Idiomarina loihiensis L2TR: one gene and its partners. The main gene of each other region encodes a partner of the protein of the gene in region 2 in a complex. Links are inferred from orthologs where the notes say so. Each region holds a gene or a part of one and is shown on either strand. Other genes may lie near its edges. The genes, in order: holA, dnaN and dnaX.

Region 1 (8,077 bases), 1.0 Mb from region 2 along the record:
CGCTCTTTTCCAACCACGAGATGGCATTAATGCAGAGACTTCTTCGTGAATATCGATGCCTGTTCTTTCGCCAAAACCAAACTCAGCCATAAAACTGGATATCTTATCGACGCCGAGCTTAAGGGCTAAATCGTAATAAAATGTATCACAGCTTTCAGTAATGGCTCTTTCTACATCGACCCAGCCGTGTCCCCAGGCCAGCCAGTCGCGGTAGCGTCGGTCCACGCCTTTTATTTCAAACCAGCCGGGGTCCCATATGCGAGTATCTTCGTCAATGGTGCCTTCTTCTAATCCGAGCAAACCGATTTGAGGTTTGATGGTTGATGCCGGGGGATAAGCCCCTTGAGTTACGCGGTTAAGCAACGGACTCTGAGTCGAATTCAACAACGATTGATACTGCTTAACCGAAATGCCATTGACGAACCAATTTGGATCGTAGCTGGGCGTGCTGACCATAGCCAGTATCCCACCGGTGGTGGCATCCATTAATATAATAGAGCCGCGTTGCTCACCTAGTAACTCCGCAGCTTTTCTCTGTAATTCAAGATCCAGCTCCAGAACGATGTCCTGACCCGGCTTAGGTGCTTCAATACTCAATGTTCTGACTGCACGCCCTCGGTTATTTACCTCAACACTCTGATAGCCGACTTCGCCATGGAGATCTTTCTCGTAGTATTTTTCTATACCGAGCTTTCCTATCGTCCTGCTGGCGGCGTAATTAGGTAGTTCGCCACTTTCACGCAGGCTCTCGACGTCTCTTGGGTTGATCTTGGCAACATAGCCAACTGCGTGTGTTAATAACTCTTTGTGAGGGTAGTTTCGTATCAAACGAGCTTCGATGCTTATGCCTGGGTACTTATGTTGATGCGCCGCAAAAACTGCCAGCTGTTTTTCATTCAATTCATCGAGCAAGGGCACATTATTAAAACGCCGCTGATTTTTTAGATTCCGGTAGAAGCGCTCAATAGTGCTGTCAGGAAAGTCGAGTAACTGCTGAAGTTGACTTAGGGTCTGCTCAAGATTATCGATTTCTTCCGGGGTAACATCCAGACTGTAAATTGGTGTGTTTTCAGCTAATAAAACACCGTTGCGGTCGTAAATTAAGCCCCGATTCGGCGCCAGAGGGAGTAATTTGATCCGGTTATCGTTAGAGCGCGTCTGAAGCTCGTTATGTTCACTCACCTGTAGGTGATACATGTTTGACGCAAGAGCTATAAAAGCAGCTACAACAATCACCATAGCAACGAGTACACGTCGCCCAAAAACGGCCGCTTCGGAGTCATGATCACGTATGTGGGTGCGGTGACGCATTATTATTCTTATTCTCTATGGTACGGATGATTGTTATTCAGGCTCCATGCCCGGTAAAGACTTTCTGCGACAATTAACCTCACTACTGGATGGGGCAATGTTAATTTGGACAAAGACCATCGCTGCTCTGCTGCTGCCAGGCATTCATCAGAAAGCCCTTCGGGCCCACCAATTAACAGAGTGACATCTCTACCGTCCATTTGCCACTTTTCTAATTGCTGAGCAAGTTTGGGAGTGTCCCAAGCCTGACCTTTGACTTCTAAAGTGACAATTCGGTTCCCTTTGGGTATTGCTTGCAGCAGCGATTTGCCTTCTTGTTGCATAACGCGGTTTAAGTCTGCTTTGCGTGTTCGCTTTTGAGCCGCTATTTCATGCAGCACTAGCTTACAATCCGCCGGGAACCGTTTTTTATATTCGTTGAAGCCTTCAGTAACCCACGTGGGCATTTTGGTGCCAACGGCGAGTAATTGAATTTGCACTGACTAGCCCCAGAGTTTTTCTAATTGATAGAAGTCGCGAATACTGTCTTGCATAACATGTATAACAACATCACCAAGGTCAACTAAAACCCACTCCGACTGTTCTCCACCTTCTACGCCAATAGGCGGCGTGCCAGCATGCTTTGCTTCTGTCGCTACATGTTCAGCAATGCTTCTTACATGCGTTTTCGAGCTGCCAGAGCAAATGATCATGTAGTCAACAACGTCGGTTTTATCATGAACATCTAAAATTTGAACGTCACGACCTTTAAGATCATCGATTTTATCAATGACAAATTCACGCAATTCTTCTGCCTGCAAAAGATTTTCTCCGATTTAAGGATTAAAACCCGAAGTTTAACAGAAATTAGGAAAAGTGTTCAGTTACAAATACAGCTGATGTTGTCTTATATAGTTATAAACATTGGAAGGTAGTGGCAGGTTTTTTTCACGCTGCTGAAGTTGTTTCCGCAGTTCAGTGGCGGAAACATCGACCATTGGAGTTTCTGCAATATAAAGCAGCCCCTGGCTTTGTGTATTCAAGGCGTTTTTATCGCGGGTCAGATGGACTGAAATAAACTCTTTGAGCTCGTCGTTTTTAGGGTTAAAAGGAACTCCTGCTCTTGGCATAACAACAAGGTGAGCACACTCAATAAGCTGGCACCAATGATGCCAGCGGTGAAGACTCATTAATGAATCCATCCCCATTACAAAGAGTAGGGTGTCATCAGGGAACTGAGTTTTAAATTCACTTAATGTATTGGCAGTAAAGGACGGTCTGTCCTGTCTTAATTCCCAGTCCTCGACAGTGAAAGCCTTGTGGTATTGAGACGCAAGCTTAACCATGTCTAACCGCTGCTCAGGACTGGCATCCGGTTGTGGACGATGCGGCGGCACCGCGCTTGGCATTAATGCTAAAGTTGAAATACCGAGCTCTTTCACCAGAGCGGCTGCCGTTTGCAGGTGCCCGTTATGAATAGGATCGAAGGTGCCGCCAAAAATTGCGCGTATCATAGCTGAATAAATTTTTCGTTCGGTTCAATGCCGTGGTTAAATACCGAAAGTCCGTCATTAATGGCGTTGGCATTATTGCAGCAAAGTAAACTGAGTAGATGTGTTGTCAATGTAAGAGGAGATTCGCCGCTATCGAGCTTAAGCGCCGCTTCTATTCTCTCAATGAGTTGCTGTGCACTCAATAGAGTTTGCTGGCTCAATTGATTTGCGCGCTGGTGATACCCCGGTTGCTGATTAGGCCAAATCATAAATTGACGGAAAAGCGCGTTTGTATCGGTTTGTGTCTGCTTAGCTTTTTGCAACGCTGTTAGCAATTGTACTTCGCGCTGCAAAATCCAGATAAGCCTGTGAAAGTCATTTTCTTCGTCCAGTAAGCGCTCGAGGCGATGCAACGCACCTTCGAAATCTTGCTGCTGGATACTTTCCTGCAGCGCAAACACACTAAAGCGGCTGACATCATCAATGGAGCTTTTCAGAAAGTCTTCCGTAATGACACCATCGTTGCTCAGCAATTGCCATTTACTGAGTTCCTGATCCAGAGCAAGTAAATTTCCTTCAAACCAGTCTGATAACTTTTCCGGGACACCCGCGGCGAGAATGAGTTGATAACGCTGAGCACGCTGGTGAATAAAGGCGGGCAACTGTGACTTATCCGGGCTTTGGGTGCGAACCAGCGGACCGCGTTCTGCCAGTGCTTTAAACCAGCGACTGTTTTGGGTCTCTTTTTTTAACCGGTCGCCAATAACAACCAGAATTTCGCTGTCGGCCTGATTCTTTGCGTATTCGGTCAATGCGGCAGAACCGTCCCGACCGGGTTTGTTTTCGGGCAATTCCAGCTCAACCAGCCGCATATTGCCAAACAGGCTCATTGACTGCTCACCGGCAGACAGTTGCTGCCAGTCGAAGTCTTTACTTTGTAACCAATGCACCCGCTCGAGGTCATCACTGGCTAAGCTTTTTCGAATACTAGCCAGCGCGTCGTTCCTGAGTAAAAGGTCATCACCAAACACTAGCAGGACAGGGGGAATCCCATTATGTTGCAGGAAGTGTTCGAGCTTTTCAGGGTAGATAGTTTGCATTGGCTAGGAATTCGATTCCGACATTTCGGAGATGATTTGTTGCAAAATAAGGCGTGACGCTTCGGCTCTCATTTCATCGACCAGCATTTCCCGTTCGCGGGTTTTAGCCAATACAAAGTTAGGGTCGTCCTGATAGTCCCGCGCGACTTCAACCGTTCGCTCAAGTAGCAGTTTTTCGTTGTTGAACAACTGATAATTGACCTGATACAAAAGCTCGTATTCTGCAACCTGGCCACTTTCAAACAACGACAATGTTCTTCGCTCTAACTTATCTGAAAGAAGCCGAACAACAACAGGCTGTTCCGCTTTAGATACCTGGATCCCCGAATGAATAAAGCGCTGCTCCATATGCTCACTTAATTCTTTTGAAACATGGCTTTGCAGAGAAACCGCCTGCAACGTTTCCGGTAGCTGGTAGTTTCCACGCAGCTGAAAGCCACACCCGTTAAGAGTGGCTATCAGCAGCAGGGTGAGTACAAGGTTTAAGGTAACGCGCATAGGTTATCCAACAACAATATTGAGAATTTTTCCGGGCACGTAGATTTTCTTACGAACGTCTTTGCCCTCAGTATGCTTTTGTACAGCTTCTTCATCAAAAGCAATTTGCTCAACTTGTTCCGCGGAAGCGTCGGCCGGTACGGTTAATTTGGCTCGAACCTTGCCATTAATTTGCACCACAATCAGTTTTTCGTCTTCAACCAACGCACTTTCGTCAACGGCCGGCCAGTCAGCGAAAGACAGTGGCTCCTGATGCCCCAGCTCCTGCCATAATTGCTCACAGATATGCGGCGTGATAGGCGCAAGCATACGAACCGTCGCATCGATAGACTCAGCTAATACCTGACGGTCCGCTTCGCTTTCCAATGGCGCTTTTTGTAAGTGGTTGAGCAGCTCCATAATGGCTGCTATTGCTGTATTAAAGTGCTGGCGGCGTCCCATGTCATCGCTGACTTTAGCGATGGTTTTATGCAACTCGCGACGCAGCTGCTTTTGGTTTGCATTTAAGCTTTGACCTGAACAAGCGCCGCCGGCGTTATTTAATTCGTAAGTCAGTTTCCATAGACGGCGTAAAAAGCGTTGCGCACCTTCAACACCAGAATCTGACCACTCCAGCGTCATTTCCGGTGGTGCGGCAAACATCATAAATAACCGTACGGTATCCGCGCCATAGCGTTCAACCATGGTTTGCGGGTCAATACCGTTATTTTTAGACTTTGACATTTTGCTCATGCCGCCGATATTAACCGGCTGGCCGTCTTGCTTATGTTTAGCTCCGGCGATGGCACCTTTGTCGTCACGCTCAATGTCAACTTCAAGAGGTGACACCCACTGCTTACCGCCTTTTTCATCTTCGCGGTAATAGCTGTCCGCCAGTACCATGCCTTGACACAGAAGACGCTTGAATGGCTCGTCAGATTCCACTAAGCCAGTATCGCGCAGTAACTTATGGAAGAAACGGGCATACAGCAAATGCAAAATGGCGTGTTCAATACCACCAATATACTGATCAACCGGTAACCAATAGTTAGCTTTTTCCGGATCCAGCATGGCATCATCAGTTTGTGCGCTGCAGTAACGGGCGTAGTACCACGACGACTCCATAAAGGTGTCGAAGGTATCGGTTTCGTGTTCTGCTGGCTGGCCGTTATATTCGGTTTTACGCCATTCGGGATCAGATTTTATCGGTGAATTGACTCCGTCCATCACCACGTCTTCGGGCAGTTTAACCGGTAGCTGATCTTCAGGTACCGGCACAGACTCACCATTTTCCAGGTTCAGCATTGGAATTGGAGTTCCCCAGTAACGCTGACGAGATACTCCCCAGTCGCGCAAACGGTAATTGACTTTACGCTCACCAATGCCTTTCTCTTTTAGCTCGGTTGCAATAGCGTCAAAGGCTTGTGCCGAGCTCATGCCGTTATATGGCCCCGAGTTAATAACGGTGCCTTTCTCAGTAATGGCTGCTTTTTCAATGTCACTATCGCCACTAAGAGGTTCAATTACCGGGCGAATTTCCAACTGGTATTTCGTTGCAAACTCCCAGTCGCGCTGGTCATGTGCAGGCACGGCCATAACGGCACCGGAACCGTAATCCATTAAAACAAAGTTAGCGACCCACACCGGAATTTCTTCGCCGGTCATTGGGTGAACGGCTTTAATACCGGTGTCCATCCCCAGCTTTTCCATGGTGGCAATATCAGCTTCTGCAACTTTGCTGTTTTTGCACTCCTCAATGAATTTAGCCAGTTCAGGATTCGTTTTAGCGGCTTCCGTAGCTAAAGGATGCTGTGCTGCAACGCCCATGTAGGTAACACCGTAAAGTGTGTCCGGACGGGTGGTATAAACGCGTAAAGTCTGCTCCGAGGAGGCGACGTTGAAGTCAATTTCGACACCCTCTGAGCGGCCGATCCAGTTACGTTGCATCGCTTTGACCTGTTCTGGCCAGCCATCAAGCTGATCCAAATCGTCTAACAGCTCTTCAGCGTAATCGGTTATTTTAATAAACCACTGAGGAATTTCTTTTTGCTCGACTTTAGCGCCTGAACGCCAACCCCTGCCGTCAATGACTTGCTCATTGGCGAGCACGGTCTGGTCTACCGGGTCCCAGTTAACCGTCGCATTCTTCTTATACACCAGGCCTTTTTCATAAAGCTTAGTGAAGAACCATTGTTCCCAGCGATAATAATCCGGCGAGCAAGTCGCGAGCTCACGGTTCCAGTCGTAGCCAAAACCTAAGCTTTTTAACTGCTCGCGCATGTAATCGATATTTTGATAAGTCCATTTCGCCGGTGCCGTTTTATTTTGTATAGCGGCATTTTCAGCAGGTAGCCCAAAGGCATCCCAGCCCATAGGTTGCATAACATTCTTTCCGAGCATACGCTGATGACGGCTAATGACATCACCTAAAGTATAATTACGAACATGCCCCATGTGCAGCTTTCCGCTAGGGTAGGGGAACATGGACAGGCAGTAGAACTTGTCTTTGCCCGGCTGCTCCTTTGCCGTAAATACGTCTTGTTCCTGCCAGCGTTTTTGCATGGCAGATTCGATTTTGCTCGGATTGTATTGTTCTTGCATAATTCCTGCTGATTCCGTTTGAATTTAAATATCGGTTTAGCTAATTGCGTACCACATAAGAAGTACAACGACTATGCCGGCCAGACCAAAAAAACCGTTTTCAAAAACAGCGCGTTGTTTGACTTCGGCAGGCTCTGACTTATCAATGGCGAACAACATGAGCCAGGAAGTGAGTCCCAGACCACCTGCAGCAATAAGCACAGCAAAAAGAATAGCGTCAAATATATTTTCCATAATGAGATCCCTGTGAAAAAATGGAAAAGAACAGCAACAGAATAGTTCTGCTAAGCCTTTATAGTGTACTGATTTTCGCGCCCGATGACTATGTCTGAGCGTGTTTCTTAGTACGTTTTGTAGCGATTACAGGTAACAAGCCAAACAGAGCCAGAATTATAGCTCCCCAGTTACCAATTTTATTAAATAACGTTGAACCACTAACCGGATAAACATCGGCAGATAATGCTGTTGCGGTAAACTGCGGAGCCAGCTCTATATATTGGCCATGTTCGTCAACGGCAGCTGTGACACCATTATTCGTTGCCCGCAATAAGGGTTTGCCAAGCTCCATTGCACGCATCCGCGCTATTTGCATGTGTTGCCAGGGGCCGTGTGAATCACCAAACCAAGTGTCATTGCTAATGGTCACCAGATAGTCGGTATCGTCGTAGGTATTGCTACGAACTTGCCCTGCAAAAGCTATTTCATAGCATATTGCCATGGCCAGGTTACTACCGTTAGCTTTAAGGTTAGGTTGTTGGTATCCCCCGCGGCTAAATGACGACATTGGGAGGTTAAATAACGGAGCCAGCGGGCGTAAAAGGTCTTCAAAGGGAACAAATTCCCCTATGGGCAGCAGTTGATGTTTTTGGTAGCGGTTAGCATTGCCGTAACTGTAGCTTTCTTCGTCCAGCACTATAACCGAGTTGTAAAAATCGTCGTTTAATCTGTCGTAGTCAATAATACCGGTAATTAAGGCTGAGCCGTTCATGCTCGCAGACTGTTCTACTGTATTGAGGACATCACTCGCGTAGGGCTCAAGTGCCGTTATAGCGGATTCAGGCCAAATAACCAGATCGTGGTTAAACTTGGGACGGGTTAAATCAAGGTAGCGCAGAA
Region 2 (8,172 bases):
AGACACGCGATATCTGTAACCGAAAGACAGCGCTACATACTTCGCGTCAGAACCATGGCAAAAGCCGTTGCCGAAGTCTATTACCAGACGCGTGAAGCTCTTGGCTTCCCTTTAGCCGACGATAAAAACAAACCAGCAGCGAACTAAGGAGAGCAGAGCGTGCAAAAAGAAAACTTATTAATTGAGTTAGGTACTGAAGAGCTTCCTCCAAAAGCCTTAAAGTCGCTGCGTGACAGCTTAAAGTCGGGTATTGAGTCAGGCTTAAAAAACGCAGAACTCAGTTTTGATAGCATCGAGGCGTATGCAACCCCTCGCCGACTAGCCGTTCTGGTGAAACAAGTTGAAACCGAACAGCAGGACAAAGAAGTCGAGAAGCGCGGGCCAGCAATTAATGTGGCCTTTGACGATACCGGCAAGCCAACTAAAGCTGCCGAAGGCTGGGCTCGCTCCAACGGCATTACTGTAGAGCAGGCTGACCGGCTTAAAACAGACAAAGGCGAATGGTTACTGCATAAGGCGACAGTAAAAGGTCAGGCGCTATCTGTCTTAGTTCAGGGTATCTTGGAAGCAGCAATTAAAGCTCTGCCTATTCCGAAACCGATGCGTTGGGGTGACAGCACCGCGCAATTTATTCGCCCTGTGCACACGCTAACCGTCATGCTGGGCAGCGAACTGATTGACGCTGAAATCCTGGAAACTAAGAGTGCCCGTTTTATTCAAGGTCACCGCTTCCATTCGCCCCAAGGTTTTGAGCTCGATCATGTCGACAACTACTTATTTAAGCTACGTGAAGCGAAAGTGATCGCTAACTTCGAAGAGCGTATTGAAACCATTCAGTCGGAAGTATCACGTCTTGCCTCAGAACTCGGCGGCCAGGTTATTCAGGATGACGAGTTAGTTGAGGAAGTTGCAGCCCTGGTGGAATGGCCGGTAGCTTTAACAGCCAGTTTCGATCAAGGTTTCCTCGCGGTACCAAAAGAGCCGCTTATCGTTACCATGAAAGACGACCAACGTTACTTTCCGGTAGAAGATGGCAAAGGTAACTTACTGCCACAGTTTATTTTCATTACCAATATTGAAAGCCGTGACCCTCAGCAGATCATTAAAGGTAACGAAAAAGTCGTTCGCCCTCGCCTGGCGGATGCACAGTTTTTCTTTGAGTCTGACAAAAAGGTGACTCTGGAATCACGAGTTGCTGCGCTGGACTCTGTTCTGTTCCAAAAACAACTGGGCAGTATTGGCGACAAAGCTCGTCGTATATCGGTGTTAGCAGGGAAAATAGCAAACCAGTTAACTGCCGACGTAAAAGCATCAGAACGAGCAGGTTTGCTGTGCAAGGCTGACCTGGTTTCCGATATGGTTTCTGAGTTCCCTGAAACCCAGGGCGTTATGGGTAAACACTATGCCTTGAACGATGGCGAAAGCCCGGTTGTTGCTGAAGCAATAGAACAACACTACTGGCCTCGTTTTTCCGGTGACGAACTGCCTTTAACTAAAGAGGCTTGTGCCGTCGCTTTAGCGGACAAACTCGACACACTGGTCGGTATATTCGGTATTGGTCAGGTACCTAAAGGTGACCGTGACCCATTCGCTCTGCGCCGCGCCGCTCTTGGTTTGCTGCGTACTCTGGTAGAACGTAAGCTTTCATTAGACTTACATGAACTGTTAGCGGCATCCGTCGAAGGCTTTGGTGACAAGCTATCGAATAACACTGTCGCTACTGATGTTTTCGATTTTCTACTCGGTCGTTTTCGTCCCTGGTATCAGGATCAAGGCATTACCGTCGATGTTATTCAGTCGGTACTTGCCCGTTCCCCCTCTAAGCCAACGGACTTCGACCAAAGAGTAAAGGCTGTTCAGTCATTTAAGTCTATGGATTCTGCAGCCAGCCTTGCCGCAGCCAATAAGCGCGTAGGTAATATTCTGGCAAAATCAGACGAGGAGATATCCGGTAACGTGGATGAAGCTCTTCTACAGGAAGAGTCTGAAACAACACTTTATCGTTTGGTTAAACAAACGGAAGGCGCTGTTAAGCCACTGATTGCCGCTGGTAAATACAGTGACGCTCTCACGCATTTATCAGAGCTTAAAGAGCCTGTGGATGCGTTTTTTGAGCATGTCATGGTCAATGCCGACGACGATAAAGTCCGAATTAACCGCCTCAACTTGCTGTTCCGCTTGCGTCAGCTGTTCTTAGAAATAGCGGATATTTCTTTGCTTCAGTAACTAACGCTTTGATTTTTAATAAATAAAAAGCCGGCTTCATTTTCATGAGCCGGCTTTTTTGTTGCCTGTCGCTTGCTAATGTCGCTGTTAAGCCTAGACGTCCAAATTGGCAACCTTAAGAGCATTGGATTCAATAAAGGCTCTACGCGGTTCAACTTCGTCACCCATTAACGTGGTGAACAGCTGATCAGCGCCAATCGCGTCTTCAATCGTTACCTGAAGCATACGACGAGTATCAGGATCCATCGTAGTTTCCCACAGCTGGTCAGGGTTCATTTCACCCAGGCCTTTATAACGCTGAACGTATAAACCACGCTTAGATTCACCAATAAGCCATTCCACAGCTTCAACAAAGTGTGTAACTGGCTGCTTCTTCTCACCGCGAAGCACATAGCCATCCGGCTCAACCAAAGAGTCAATCTCTTCGCCAAGCGTCACTATTTGTTCGTAGTCTTTAGACATTAAGAATTCATAGTTCAGCGGGTAATCCGTGTCGACACCGTGTTGACGAATCGTCGTCGACGGTAACCACATCTTGCGTTCAGTATCTTCATGCAAAGAAACGGTATAAGTTGCCGAGTTAATTTCACGAGCGGTTAAGTCATCGTTCAATGTTTTAACCCACTTCTCCATGTAATCTTTATCTTTCAAACGCTCATCCGTTAAACGAGGAGCATAGAACAGACGCTGTAAGAAACGCTCAGGCATACGACGACTTAAACGCTTAATATTTTCCTGAGCCATCTGATAGCCGTTAACTAAATTTTCGAGCTTCTCACCAGAAATACCTGGCGCAGTTTCATTAACGTGCAGCGATGCATTATCCAAAGCCAGGCTGGTTAGATAGCGGATCAATGCCGGGTCGTCTTTAATGTAAACTTCCTGCTTGCCCTTCTTCACTTTGTACAACGGAGGCTGAGCAATATAGATATATCCGCGCTCAATAATTTCAGGCATTTGACGATAGAAGAACGTTAACAGCAGAGTACGAATGTGCGATCCGTCAACGTCCGCATCCGTCATAATAATAATACGGTGATAACGTGTTTTATCCGGGTTGTACTCATCACGGCCAATACCACAACCCATAGCAGTAATTAATGTACCAACCTCGACGGAAGACAACATTTTGTCAAAACGCGCTTTTTCTACGTTAAGAATTTTACCCTTAAGGGGCAGAATAGCCTGGTTTTTACGGTTACGACCCTGTTTAGCGGAACCGCCTGCAGAGTCACCCTCCACAATATAGAGTTCAGACAGTGCCGGATCTTTTTCCTGACAATCTGCCAATTTACCGGGTAAACCCGCGATATCTAAAGCCCCTTTACGACGGGTCATTTCTCGTGCTTTACGAGCAGCTTCACGGGCTCTTGCGGCATCAATAATTTTATTGATGATAAGTTTCGCCTCGCCCGGGTTTTCTAATAGATAGTCCGCTAACTGCTCGTTCATTGCCTGTTCAACAGCAGACTTCACTTCAGAAGAAACCAGTTTATCTTTTGTTTGAGACGAAAACTTAGGATCAGGGACTTTAACAGAAATAATGGCGGTTAGACCTTCTCGCGCATCATCACCTGTTGCAGAGGTTTTAGACTTTTTATTATACCCCTCTTTTTCCATGTGGGAGTTCAATGTGCGCGTCAACGCAGCACGGAAGCCGGCTAAGTGTGTACCACCATCACGTTGAGGAATATTATTGGTGAAACAATAAATATTCTCCTGGAAAGAGTCATTCCATTGCATGCTCACTTCAACACCAATACCGTCTTCTCTTTGTGTTGTGAAGTAAAAAGCTTTCTCGTGAATTGGTGTTTTATTCTTATTCAAGTAATTAACAAAGGCGGCAATACCACCCTCATATTTAAATAAATCTTCGCGGTCGTCACGCTCATCGCGCAACCGTATACCAACACCAGAGTTCAGGAACGAGAGTTCCCTAAGACGTTTTGCCAAGATATCGTAGTGAAATTCAGTATCAGTAAAAGTCTCGTGGCTAGGCCAGAACCGCAGTTCTGTACCTGTAGTATCGGTATCACCAACAGGTTTTACATCGCTGTCAGGCTCTCCCATATGATAAGTCTGCTCGTAAACCTGGCCTTGTCGGCGAATGGTCAATTGCAGCTTTTCAGATAGAGCGTTTACAACAGAGATACCAACTCCATGCAAACCACCGGATACTTTATAAGAGTTGTCGTCGAATTTACCGCCGGCGTGCAATACGGTCATAATAACCTGTGCAGCTGAAACACCTTCTTCTTCATGTATATCAACTGGAATTCCGCGACCATCATCCTTCACGCTAACTGAACCGTCAGAGTGAATGGTAACCATAATTTCTGAACAGTGACCCGCTAAGGCCTCGTCAATAGAGTTATCGACAACTTCAAAAACCATGTGGTGCAAACCAGTTCCATCATCCGTGTCACCAATGTACATACCCGGGCGTTTGCGAACCGCATCCAACCCTTTCAGAACTTTGATACTCGATGAACCGTAATTATTTTCTTCCATAGTATTATCTCGATATCATTCGTTTATTACCCCATGTTCCACGTGGAACATTCGGGGTGATTTTTGAAATTTATCCGACAACTGCTTTCCAGTAATTGCGGTGATAAACACTTGTGCGTCTAGATTTTCTAACTCACGACAGAGTAACGCCTGATTTTTTGAATCAAGCTCTGACGTTAAATCATCGACTAAATAAATGCAGGGTTGCCTTTTTATTTTTTGGTAATGCTTCCCTTGCGCTAACTTTAAAGCGGTAATCGCGGTCTTTAATTGCCCGCGAGACAGGCGATGTTTTACTTCCACCCCATCCGCTATCACTTTTATATCTGCCTTATGTGCCCCAACTGAGGTAAAGCCGTATTTCTTATCTTTCTCTGTATGGCTTTCTAAGGCGTCAAATAAGCTTTGGCTAGTATCCCAGCCCGATTTTAATCGAACCTCCATTGTAACATCGGAGAGAAAAGATTTCGCTAGTTCTTGTATATAATCATTCAGTTCTTCTAGGTATTTTTCGCGACTTTTACTAATGCGCTCACCATAATAAGCTAACTGCTCTTTCCAATACCTATCTTCTCTTACAGGAAGCGAGCGTTGCTTGAGTAAGCTGTTTCTTTGCTTCAGGAGTTGAGTATATGCAACCCAGTCAGAATAAAAGGAGTGTTCCACGTGGAACACTCCCCAATCTATAAACTGTCTTCTCTGTCCTGGACCTTCCAGCAGAATATCGACGGACTCTGGCGTTAAGAGTTGTACCGGTACCAAGCGGGCGACATCTGACATGCGTTGAACGTTGGCGCCATTCAACCTAAGCGACTGTTCACCATCGGTACTACGTCTTACACCTATAGCGTAATCTTGGGAACGGCAAAATACGGTGAAACCAGAGTTCCCTTCTTTAATCAACTGACGAAACCCTCCCGGCCGAAAAGAACGTCCAAAACCGAGTAAATAGATAGCTTCAAGCAAACTGGTTTTTCCGGAGCCATTATCGCCGGTTATGATATTAATTTTGGGGCTGGGAGATAGAGCCACCTCTGAAAAATTTCGGAAGTGGCTTAAATTCAACGTCTCAATGAACATTTATGAGGCAGGTTACAAACGCATCGGCATAATAACGTAACAGCAAGACTCGTCGTGCTGAGGTTCAATTAATGCACTACTGTTTGAATCAGACAGTGTAAAAGAAACCTGTTCGTCATCAATGTTATTCAAGACATCGAGCAAATAGCTAACGTTGAAACCAATTTCCAGATCATCACCTTGATAATCCACTTCTATGACTTCTTCCGCTTGTTCCTGCTCGGGGTTCGTTGCCGTAATGCAAAGTTCACCACTACTCAAGTTTAAACGCACACCGCGAAACTTTTCATTAGAAAGAATTGATGCTCGCCCAAAGGACTGCCGCAACGCATCGCGATGGGCAACAATAACTTTGTCTCCACCGCTCGGTAAGACACGACGGTAATCAGGGAAACGACCATCTACCAGCTTACTCGTAAAAACAAGCTCTGGCGTTTCGACACGAATATGGTTATTTCCTATCGACACTGACACTTCCTGATCGTCGTCACCTAACAAGCGAAGTAATTCGACAACACCTTTGCGCGGAACAATCACCTGGCGTTGAGCCAAACCTGGCTGGTCAATAGCACAAGTGCTCATGGCTAAACGGTGGCCATCGGTCGCTACGGAACGCAACATACCGTTATCGGTTTCGAACAACATGCCGTTTAGATAATAGCGCACGTCCTGATTCGCCATGGAGAAATGCGTTTTCAACATTAAATCTTTTAATACTGCCTGCTCTGTTACCAGATGGATGTCACTTTTCCAGTCGTCGATATTTGGAAAGTCATCTGAAGACAGGGTACTCAATTTAAATTTACTGCGACCAGACTTAACCGTGGCACTGTCTTCCTGAGAGGTAAACTCGATGGTAGAGCCCTCAGGTAAGCTGCGCACAATATCCAGCAACTTCTTGGCCGGTACAGTAACAGCCGCATCCATATCCGCTGACTCGAGCGGTACAGCCGAAACCAGTTCAACCTCAAGGTCTGTTCCGGTTAATTTAAGCTGACCATTATCGACCTGAAGCAACAAATTCGACAAAATTGGTAAGGTATGCCGCCGTTCAACAGCGCCACTTACAACCTGCAGCGGCTTTAAAAAAGCATCGCGGTTAATTGAAAATTTCATGACTGAGTCCCCTGTTTATAACGACATACTTTTATGACGACAATGTACGAATTAGATTTCGATAATCTTCTTTAATGTCGTGCTGCGCATCTTTTAATTCTTGTATCTTCCGACAAGCATGCAAAACCGTTGTGTGATCCCGACCGCCGAACGCGTCGCCTATTTCCGGTAAGCTATGATTAGTCAGTTCCTTAGCTAAGGCCATTGCTAACTGCCGCGGACGCGCTACAGAGCGGCTACGGCGTTTTGATAAAATATCGGCTAACTTAATATTATAGTATTCCGCCACCGTCTTCTGAATATTATCAATAGTAACCAATTTTTCCTGAGCGGCAATTAGGTCACGCAAAGCTTCGCGGACAAAATCTATAGTTATAGGCCGTCCTGTGAGTTGCACATTAGCCACAACCCGGTTCAATGCACCTTCCAGCTCCCGAACGTTTGAACGCAAACGTTTAGCTATGAAAAAAGCAACTTCGTGTGGCATATGTAAGCCACGTTCGTCAGCTTTACGCATTAAAATAGCCACCCGGGTTTCTAATTCCGGGGGTTCAATGGCAATGGTAAGGCCCCAGCCAAAACGAGATTTCAGTCGATCTTCAACTCCGTCTATTTCTTTCGGATAAAGATCGCTGGTCATAATGATTTGCTGATTACCTTCCAACAACGCATTAAAGGTATGGAAAAACTCTTCCTGCGAGCCTTTTTTATTCGCAAAGAAGTGAATGTCATCAATCAATAACGCATCTACCGAACGATAGTAACGCTTAAACTCATTGGTTGAACTGTTACGAATAGAGTTCACCATGTCCTGCACAAAGCGTTCGGCCCGAATGTAAAACACCTTGGCGTCCTTTTTGTGCGCCATAATGCCATTACCGACCGCATGCAAAAGGTGAGTCTTACCCAAGCCGGTACCACCATAAACAAATAGGGGGTTATAAACGCCGCCAGGATTCTCTGCTACCTGAATAGCAGCCGCACGCGCCAGCTGGTTTGATTTACCCTCAACAAAGTTATCGAAGGTGTATTCCGGATGAATATTGCTTTCAAAAGGCACTTCCACATCGGTATTACCGGATGAGAAGTTAGGTGTTTTTCTGCGGGTTGCAGCAGCGCGTTGCGGTGAACCGCTGTCACGCTGTGTTGGTGACGCTTCCCCAACTTTTAAAACTACATTAGGTACTTTGTCGTCACACAAAGCTTCTAAATAGGTATTAATGGTTTTCAGGTACTTGT
Region 3 (8,088 bases), 2.0 Mb from region 2 along the record:
CCAGCTTCTTCAGCATTTGCAGTACTTTTTTGGTACTGCCATTACGCATTGCACGGGTAATTTTATTATCCTGCAAAATTTCACGCGAAACGTTCAGCGGTAAGTCATTTGAGTCAACCAAACCACGCACAAAACGCAGGTAAGTCGGCATTAACTGCTCAGCGTCGTCCATAATGAAAACACGCTTAACATAAAGCTTAACGCCGTGCTGTTGTTCGCGGTTCCATAAGTCCCACGGAGCGCGTTTTGGAATGTACAGCAAATTAGTGTATTCGGTTGTGCCTTCAACTTTGTTGTGGCTCCACAGCAGTGGTTCATCAAAGTCGTGCGCTACGGTCTTATAGAACTCTTTGTATTCTTCGTCCGTAATGTCTGACTTTTCACGAGTCCAGAGTGCCTGACCTGAGTTTACAGTCTCCCATTCACCGGGCTGCCCTTCCACTTTGTTGCCTTCGTCGTCTTCTGACTCAGGTACCGGTTCTTTCCACATTTGAACCGGGATACTCAGGTGTTCTGAATACTTATTGATAATGCCGCGCAGACGATTTTCATCTAAGAATTCATCGGCATCGTCTTTCAGGTGCAAAATAATGTCCGTGCCGCGACGGGCTTTATCAATGTCAGCAATTTCGAAATCGCCTTCACCTTGCGAGCGCCATTCGACTCCGCGAGCGTCTTTATCTAATGCTGAACGGGTTCTTACGGTAACTTCATCAGCAACAATAAAGGCTGAATAGAAGCCAACACCAAACTGACCGATAAGCTTACTGTCTTTTGCTTCGTCGCCGGACAGCTGACCAAAGAACTCCGCAGTGCCTGACTTGGCAATGGTTCCCAGATTATTCATCACGTCGTCGCGCGTCATACCAACGCCATTGTCGCTGATGGTAATAGTGCGGCTGTCTTTATCAACAGAAACACGAACGTGCAGGTCACTGTCGTCACCGTACAGAGAGTTGTCGCTTAAGGCTTTAAAGCGCAATTTATCTGCTGCGTCGGACGCATTAGAGACCAATTCGCGTAAGAAAATTTCTTTATTGGAATACAAGGAATGGATCATCAGGTGAAGCAATTGTTTTACTTCTGTCTGAAATCCATGTTTTTCCATTTGACCGGCTTCCGCCATAGTATATTTCTCCTGCTGTTATTACCTATGGCAATAACAATGGGGGCGCAGGAGACATTTTCAAGTCATCGGGAAAATTGTTTTCGGCCACTGAAGGCGTGACCCAGTGTGGTTTGATCGACATAACCCAGCTCACCGCCTACTGGCACCCCGTGAGCAATTCGGGTGGTGTTGATATTCAATTGCGCGGCAATGTCGGCAATATAGTGCGCGGTAGCATCCCCTTCCACAGTCGGGTTAGTCGCCAGCACAATTTCTTCCACCGGCTCGCTCTGCAGTTGCCGCTCCAGCTCATCCAGACCAATGTCCGCCGGCCCAATACCATCCAGCGGAGACAAATGCCCCATCAGCACAAAATAACGCCCCTGAAATTGAGAGGTCTGTTCAATGGCTAATACGTCGGCGGGTGTTTCAACAATACAAAGCACACCATTTTCGCGCCGCATAGGATTGCTGCAAATGCGACACAAGGGTTCTTCGGTTAAGGTCCGGCAACACTCGCAGTGGCCGACTTTTTCCACCGCCGACTGCAAAGACTCGGCAAGCCTTGAGGCTCCACCGCGATCGCGCTCAAGCAAATGGAACGCCATACGCTGTGCTGACTTTTGGCCAACACCCGGTAGACGTTTTAAATTCTCGACCAGTTGATCGATTGCCGGACTAATACTCATTAACTGACCTTACTACTTAGAAAGGCATTTTAAAGCCCGGAGGTAAACCCATACCGCCGGTTATTTCAGACATGCGCTCTTTGCTGGTTTCTTCAACGCGACGCACAGCATCGTTGGTCGCTGCAGCAATTAAGTCTTCCAGCATTTCCTGATCGTCTTCCATTAGGCTTGGGTCAATGCTTACGCGCTTTACGTTGTGGTTACCCAGCATGGTAATTTTAACCAGGCCTGCACCGGCTTCACCGGTCACTTCCATATTGGCGACTTCTTCCTGGGCTTGTTGCATGCGCTCCTGCATTTGTTGCGCCTGCTTCATCATGTTACCCATTCCACCTTTAAACATAATTTTATTCCTCGTTTAAGCTTTTAAAAAATTAACGCGCCTGAATTGATGACTCATCAATTTGCGCTTGAAACCTTTGTTGTAAGTCTTGTACGCCGGCGTCTCCGTGTAATATTTCACACGCGCGCTGGTGACGGTATTCATTGATATGCTGTTGCACCATTAAAGGTGTTGGCTGGCTCGGCACGCCAACTTTAAAGTCTACCCTTGCAGTCGCCCCTAATAACCCGGCCAAAGACTCTCTGACGGCCTGGCTGGTCGATTCGTTCAATAAACTTTTTTGTTCTTCAGCCACCAGAATCAGCCAGTCGTCATCGCCCAGCTTTTGCAGTTCGGAGTTTAACAACACCTGACGAGCCAGCCCGGAAATGTCCATGCCTGCTATCATGGCACTCCATTTATCAACTTCGGCGGCTTCGCGGATATCGTCATTTAATTCTGGCAGTTCTTCGTTTAATTCGTCTTTTGATTCCGGCTGATGCTCGGGTTGAGCTTCTGGTTCGGCTTCTGCCGGAACAGTTAACGCCACCGGCGAGCTGTTTTCTGTCTGGCTGTTTAATGTTTTGTTGCTATTGTCGGGATTTTTTTTTTCAGCCAGTTGCTCTCGCACGCGTAAAAGATCGGCTACGCCAGAACTGCTCTGCGCCGCTGGCTCAGGCGTTGGCTCTGCTGTTTGATCTGCTGTTGGCTCAGGTACTGGCTCCGACTTAGCGGCCTCTTCCATATGATACGGAGGCGCATCATTATGATAGAAGCCCGCATCATCATCCGGTTCAGAGTAATTAAATTCAGGAGGCTCTTCATGCTCACTATAAGACGGTTGCATAGGCTCCGATAATTCCGCTTCAGGCTGCGGCTCTGGTCCTGCCTGCGGTGTTACTTCTGCTACAGACCCGGCTTCAGTCTCAGTCACTTCCTGAGCAGGAGCCGTTAGCTTCGACTCAGGCATATCAACAGCAGACGAGTCTGGTTCAGTAATGTTGTAATCGCCCTTTTCTGCCGGGCGGAAACACAGCAGCCGCAATAAAGTCATTTCGAGTCCGCTACGTGCGTCTATAGCGTAAGCCTGCTCGCGGCGACCTTCCAGAACCGTGCGATAAAAAACCTGAATAAGTTCAGCCGGCATGCGTCGCAATAATGGTTTCAGGACATCACTGTTTTCGAACACATTAGCGGCACTGGGTACTTGCTGAACCAACGCCAGCTGATGCAATAAGCTTTGTAGCTCGACCAGCACCGAACTCAAGTCCGGTACCATGGATACCATACTGTCCACACGTTGCATTACAGCTTCTGCATCCCCTTCGAGAACAGATTCCAGTAATGCGGCAATATCGGCCACGGGCACGTTGCCGAGCATACGTCTGACACTGTCGATACTAACCGAACCGCCACCCTGGGCAATAGCCTGGTCGGTTAAGCTAAGCGCATCGCGCATACTGCCACGGGCAGAACGAGCCAACAGTGGCAGCGCTTCGGAATCAGCCTGAACCTGTTCCTGCGATAAAACATAGCTAAGCTGCTGCGTAATATCGTCGTTCGACAAGGCTTTTAAATTAAACTGCAGACAACGCGATAAAATGGTAACCGGTAGCTTCTGCGGATCGGTGGTCGCCAGCAGGAACTTTACGTGCTCCGGTGGTTCTTCCAGTGTTTTCAGCAGAGCATTAAAACTGTGCCGTGACAGCATGTGCACTTCATCAATTAAGTACACTTTATAGCGGCCGCGGGTGGGCCGATACTGGACGTTATCAAGTAACTCGCGGGTGTCTTCAACTTTGGTTCTTGATGCTGCATCAATTTCCAGCAAGTCAACAAACCGTCCCTGCTCTATTTCAAGACAGGCACTGCATTTGCCACACGGCGTTGCCGTAATACCTTCTTCGCAATTCAGTGCTTTAGCCAGGATTCGTGCAATGGTGGTTTTACCAACCCCGCGGGTACCGGTAAACAGATAAGCATGATGAAGCCGCTGCTTGTCTAACGCGTGCTCAAGCGGCTTCAAAACATGTTGTTGGCCGACAACTTCTGCAAACTGCGAAGGTCGCCATTTTCTTGCCAGTACCTGATAACTCATAGGATGGATTATTAACTCTGTTTCATTAAAACTGACATAAGGTATAGCACGCAACGCCGGCCTGCTGCAATTTATCTTCACCGCCGAGCTCAGGTAAAGAGACCACAAAAGCGGCTTCTACAACGTCTGCGCCGGAAGACTTAATCAACTGACTTGCAGCTACCACGGTTCCGCCGGTAGCCAGTAAATCGTCGACAATTAGCACTCTGTCGTTTTCAGTCAAAGCGTTTTCATGCATTTGCAATTCATCTGAACCGTACTCTAACTCATAATTCTGACGTGTCACTTTACCGGGTAACTTCCCCGGCTTTCTTAACAAAGTAACTCCACACCCCATGGCATAGGCTAATGCGGAACCAAAAATAAAGCCACGGGCTTCAACAGCAGCAATTTGTGTTATGCCCTGCCCTGCATAGCGTTGCTTTAACGTATTAATGGTTAATCTAAACGCATCCGGGTTTTGCAGTAAAGGCGTTATATCCCGGAAAATAATACCTGGCTTAGGATAGTCCGGAATGGAACCAATAGAGTCCCTTATATCAGTCGTGGCTGATTCCATAATCTTAGTCTCATCATTATGCGACAAAGCGCACCGCCCAGGATTTTAGCGTATCCAGCAGAAAATCCTCGTTCAAAGGTTTAGCCAGACATTGAGTCGCACCGGCCTTTAATGCCTTTGGCTCTATCTCTACCAAATCCTGAGTTGACATAAACAACAATGGAGTACGGTGATAAGCGTCTAAATCGCGCAGGTTTTTCAGTAAAGACAAACCGTCCATAACCGGCATTTTGTGGTCAAGCAAAACAATATCGAAGTAGGTCTGTTTCGCTTTGCTTAAGCCATCTAAACCATCCCGGGCTACAGTAACCTCAAAGCCAAGTGGCTTTATCACGCTACAAATAGACTCAAGCGTTTTGTCTTTATCCTCGACAACGAGCAAAGTGACTGACATAAATGTCGTTTACCTGATAGTTAATGAGGATGTATTTAAGAAGAAAGAATTTGTGTTAAACGCAGAACCAGCGGTAAACAGGCCCAGAATAAAAACAACACTGCCGTAATAAGCAAAAATCGTTTGCCTGCCGGTTCTTTAAAGGTTTCTGATGACATAACTTTTACCTCTTGATGAAATCGGGGCTGATCATACTCGATCCTCGACAACGATAAAAGTTGAATTCAATTCTTTACCTTCAATATCAAGTGCTGCCCGGCTAGTCTGTTTAAAGTCTGTTCGGCCCCTTGCTGTAGCTGATCTTTGGGCCATTGAGGGAGTAATTCAGGCAAAAGCTCGAGTAAGCTATTCAGTTGAATACTCTCTCTATTTTGTAGCTCTGTTAACAGTAAAAAAGTCATCGCATTAGTGCGAATAAAGCGAACCTTATCGCCGTTGTCGCGAAACACGATCAAAAAACGCGGTTCTGCCAAGGGTTCCTGAGGCTGAAACTCAGTGCTTATTTCATCAACCGGGTACTGATATGACGACACCATAGCTGTCGGGTTAAGTGCAATCAGAGTGTCACTCTCAAGCGCCTCTGCCGGATTAATATAATTTTCAGGCCACGGCTTTTGCTCTACCGCCAGTTCTGCCCATTCATAGTGAGCCAGTTCAGCTGCAAAGATAAACAACTCGTCATGAGATTGCAGGTACTCAACAAAGCTTGCCGCAATACCAGTAAAATATGGTGACTGAGAAGAAAAGGTACGAAAAAACCGCTCTTTGGTTTCTGCCCATTCTTTTTCCGCTGCCAGCTTTTTGAGTACAGGGAATGCACTATCAATAAAACGAAAGATATTATTCCGCAGTAATCGCTGATAAACAGCCAGCCGCCGCGCTTCTATCTCATCCAGCCAAGCTTCGTCTACGAATTTTTCCGGCGCTTTTAACTGTTCCACAAAGCGATTTTGAATTTCTTTAAAAGTCATTTTACTCATGGCGAGCCTGTATCGCTTTTATCCTGTTCAACTCCTGGTTTAACTCTTCCAGCGAAGGGAAGTTGAAATCTCTTTCCAACAAAGTAGGGTAAACGCCGTGCCGCCCATAAGCATAATCCAGAAGCTGGAAAACTTCGTCTTTTACGCTGGCACCATGAGTATCAATATAAAGATCTTCGTATTCTTCGTGATGTCCGGCTATGTGTCCGTAGACAATTCGCTCAGAAGGCAGGCCATCGATGAATTCATAAGGGTCATAGCTGTGGTTTACACTGTTCACAAAAACGTTATTTACATCGAGTAAAAGTTTGCAATCACCTGCCTCAAGAACCTGATTAATGAATTCTAATTCGGTAAGTTCCGGAGAGGGACTCGCGTAATAAGAGACGTTTTCCAATATTAAAGCTTGCCCTAACCTATCCTGAGCTTGCTTAATTCGTTCGGCAACATAGGCAACGGCATCGACTGTAAAAGGAATAGGCAGTAAATCGTATAACTGGCCGTTATGAGAGCAATAGCTTAAATGCTCACTGTAAATTTCAATATCAAAGTCATTCAAAAAGCGCTTCACATCTTTCAGAAAGCTTTGGCTCAACGAGTCCTGGCTGCCAATAGAAAGCGATAAGCCATGGCAGGTCAGTTGATATTTTCCGGCTATTTGGGCGAGTTTTTCCAGACGGGAACCTTTAAAAGGTATCCAGTTCTCAGGGGCTATCTCAAGAAAATCCGCATCAATATCTCCAGCTAAAGCAGCGTCAAGCAACTCGTTTCTTAAGCCAAGACCGACCGAATTAGACCTCATGTTTCTCTCCCCAGAAAACAAAAACCCGACACTGTGGCCGGGTTTTACTATGCAGTTATAAAAACGAAAAGTGGTTAATCGAGATCGATACCTTTTCGTTTAGCTGTAGACTTAATATAACCCTTCCAGCTACGAGCACTGCGACGTTGACCATCGAAGGTTGCAGCTTCATCAACATAACGCATAGCCTGGCGATAGTCACCACCATAGAAATACGCTTCCGCTAATGACATGTACACACGACCTTCTTCATTACGCTCCAAATAATCCAGAGCCTTTTTTAGGGGAGTTGCTGCCGCAATATACTGTTCATTTAACAGCATCAAGTTACCTTGCTTGCGGTAGTACTCACCTTTGTCATCACGTTCTTCAGCTGACTCAGCTGCGCGTTCATACCAGGAAACGGCTTTCTCAAGTTCTTTAGCACGATGGTAGCTGTTAGCGATGGTCGCAAAGTTTTTCGCTGTCTTTTCGATATCACCCGCTTCTACATGCTTCTCCATAGTAGAGGCCGCTTTGTACGGAATACCTTCGTTATCATACAACTGAACCAGCATTTTATACTGACTCTCCGTATCCAGGTATCCTGCCAAATACGCGATTTCCATAGTTTGAAGAGACTTATCTAAGTTTTCTTCTAACATATAAAATTGCGCTAACTGAGGCCACCAGCCAGTTTGCTCCGGCAACTTATTCAAACCTTCTTCAAGAACCTCTATCGCCTGAGGATACATCTTACGCTCATAGTAAGACGCCATCATCAGGTTGTAGATATTCTTGTCAGGTTTCTCTGACTCTTGTAAAGCCACTCGGGCAAAAGGAATGATCTGAGCAAAGTTCTTCATCTGGTAATGCGCATTAGCCATATACAAGAACACCTGAGCATCACGTTCGCCTGTAAACTGAACCCATTTTCTAAGGTATTCAAGACTTTGCTCGTACTTCTCTTCTTGCAGGCTAATTTGACCTACCAGTTTCATAGCCGCGGCCTGATCATTCCAGCCTAGAACGTCTTGGTCGACTGCACTTTTCAGAACGCTCAAAGCATCACCCATGCGCTCGTCTGCTGCATAAAGGTTACCAAGGAAGCGGGCTAAGTATGCCGAGTCGTAACCCGGATCCGGCTCTTGCTCTTC

The links.
Region 1: the proteins of dnaN (region 2) and holA are in contact, whole or in part, in a cryo-EM structure (PDB 8GIZ), measured with the Escherichia coli proteins. The link is inferred for Idiomarina loihiensis L2TR from one-to-one orthologs.
Region 3: the proteins of dnaN (region 2) and dnaX are in contact, whole or in part, in a cryo-EM structure (PDB 8GIZ), measured with the Escherichia coli proteins. The link is inferred for Idiomarina loihiensis L2TR from one-to-one orthologs.

Annotation. Positions count from the first base shown.
Region 1 is NC_006512.1:999,890-1,007,966, reverse strand. Bases 1,843-4,734 are described here. They hold holA (DNA polymerase III subunit delta), read right to left. Parts: upstream 3,884-4,734; coding sequence 2,801-3,883; downstream 1,843-2,800. Other genes in these bases: leuS (leucine--tRNA ligase), read right to left, coding at 4,385-4,734; lptE (LPS assembly lipoprotein LptE), read right to left, coding at 3,887-4,381; nadD (nicotinate-nucleotide adenylyltransferase), read right to left, coding at 2,175-2,804; rsfS (ribosome silencing factor), read right to left, coding at 1,843-2,111. Also shown: mrdA (penicillin-binding protein 2), read right to left, coding at 1-1,311; 23S rRNA (pseudouridine(1915)-N(3))-methyltransferase RlmH, read right to left, coding at 1,320-1,790; more of rsfS, read right to left, coding at 1,794-1,842; more of leuS, read right to left, coding at 4,735-6,961; IL_RS04830 (hypothetical protein), read right to left, coding at 6,998-7,195; lnt (apolipoprotein N-acyltransferase), read right to left, coding at 7,284-8,077. UniProt on the Escherichia coli protein: Part of the beta sliding clamp loading complex, which hydrolyzes ATP to load the beta clamp onto primed DNA to form the DNA replication pre-initiation complex.
Region 2 is NC_006512.1:519-8,690, reverse strand. Bases 4,882-7,868 are described here. They hold dnaN (DNA polymerase III subunit beta), read right to left. Parts: upstream 6,934-7,868; coding sequence 5,830-6,933; downstream 4,882-5,829. Other genes in these bases: dnaA (chromosomal replication initiator protein DnaA), read right to left, coding at 6,965-7,868; recF (DNA replication/repair protein RecF), read right to left, coding at 4,882-5,817. Outside these bases: glyQ (glycine--tRNA ligase subunit alpha), read left to right, coding at 1-147; glyS (glycine--tRNA ligase subunit beta), read left to right, coding at 160-2,226; gyrB (DNA topoisomerase (ATP-hydrolyzing) subunit B), read right to left, coding at 2,320-4,737; more of recF, read right to left, coding at 4,753-4,881; more of dnaA, read right to left, coding at 7,869-8,172. UniProt on the Escherichia coli protein: Confers DNA tethering and processivity to DNA polymerases and other proteins. Acts as a clamp, forming a ring around DNA (a reaction catalyzed by the clamp-loading complex) which diffuses in an ATP-independent manner freely and bidirectionally along dsDNA.
Region 3 is NC_006512.1:1,977,933-1,986,020, forward strand. Bases 1,695-4,597 are described here. They hold dnaX (DNA polymerase III subunit gamma/tau), read right to left. Parts: upstream 4,218-4,597; coding sequence 2,172-4,217; downstream 1,695-2,171. Other genes in these bases: recR (recombination mediator RecR), read right to left, coding at 1,695-1,797; IL_RS09490 (YbaB/EbfC family nucleoid-associated protein), read right to left, coding at 1,814-2,140; IL_RS09500 (adenine phosphoribosyltransferase), read right to left, coding at 4,243-4,597. In the rest of the region: molecular chaperone HtpG, read right to left, coding at 1-1,126; more of recR, read right to left, coding at 1,192-1,694; more of IL_RS09500, read right to left, coding at 4,598-4,776; IL_RS09505 (response regulator), read right to left, coding at 4,793-5,170; IL_RS13840 (hypothetical protein), read right to left, coding at 5,206-5,328; IL_RS09510 (HvfC family RiPP maturation protein), read right to left, coding at 5,395-6,150; IL_RS09515 (HvfB family MNIO-type RiPP peptide maturase), read right to left, coding at 6,143-6,952; IL_RS09520 (tetratricopeptide repeat protein), read right to left, coding at 7,027-8,088. UniProt on the Escherichia coli protein: Part of the beta sliding clamp loading complex, which hydrolyzes ATP to load the beta clamp onto primed DNA to form the DNA replication pre-initiation complex.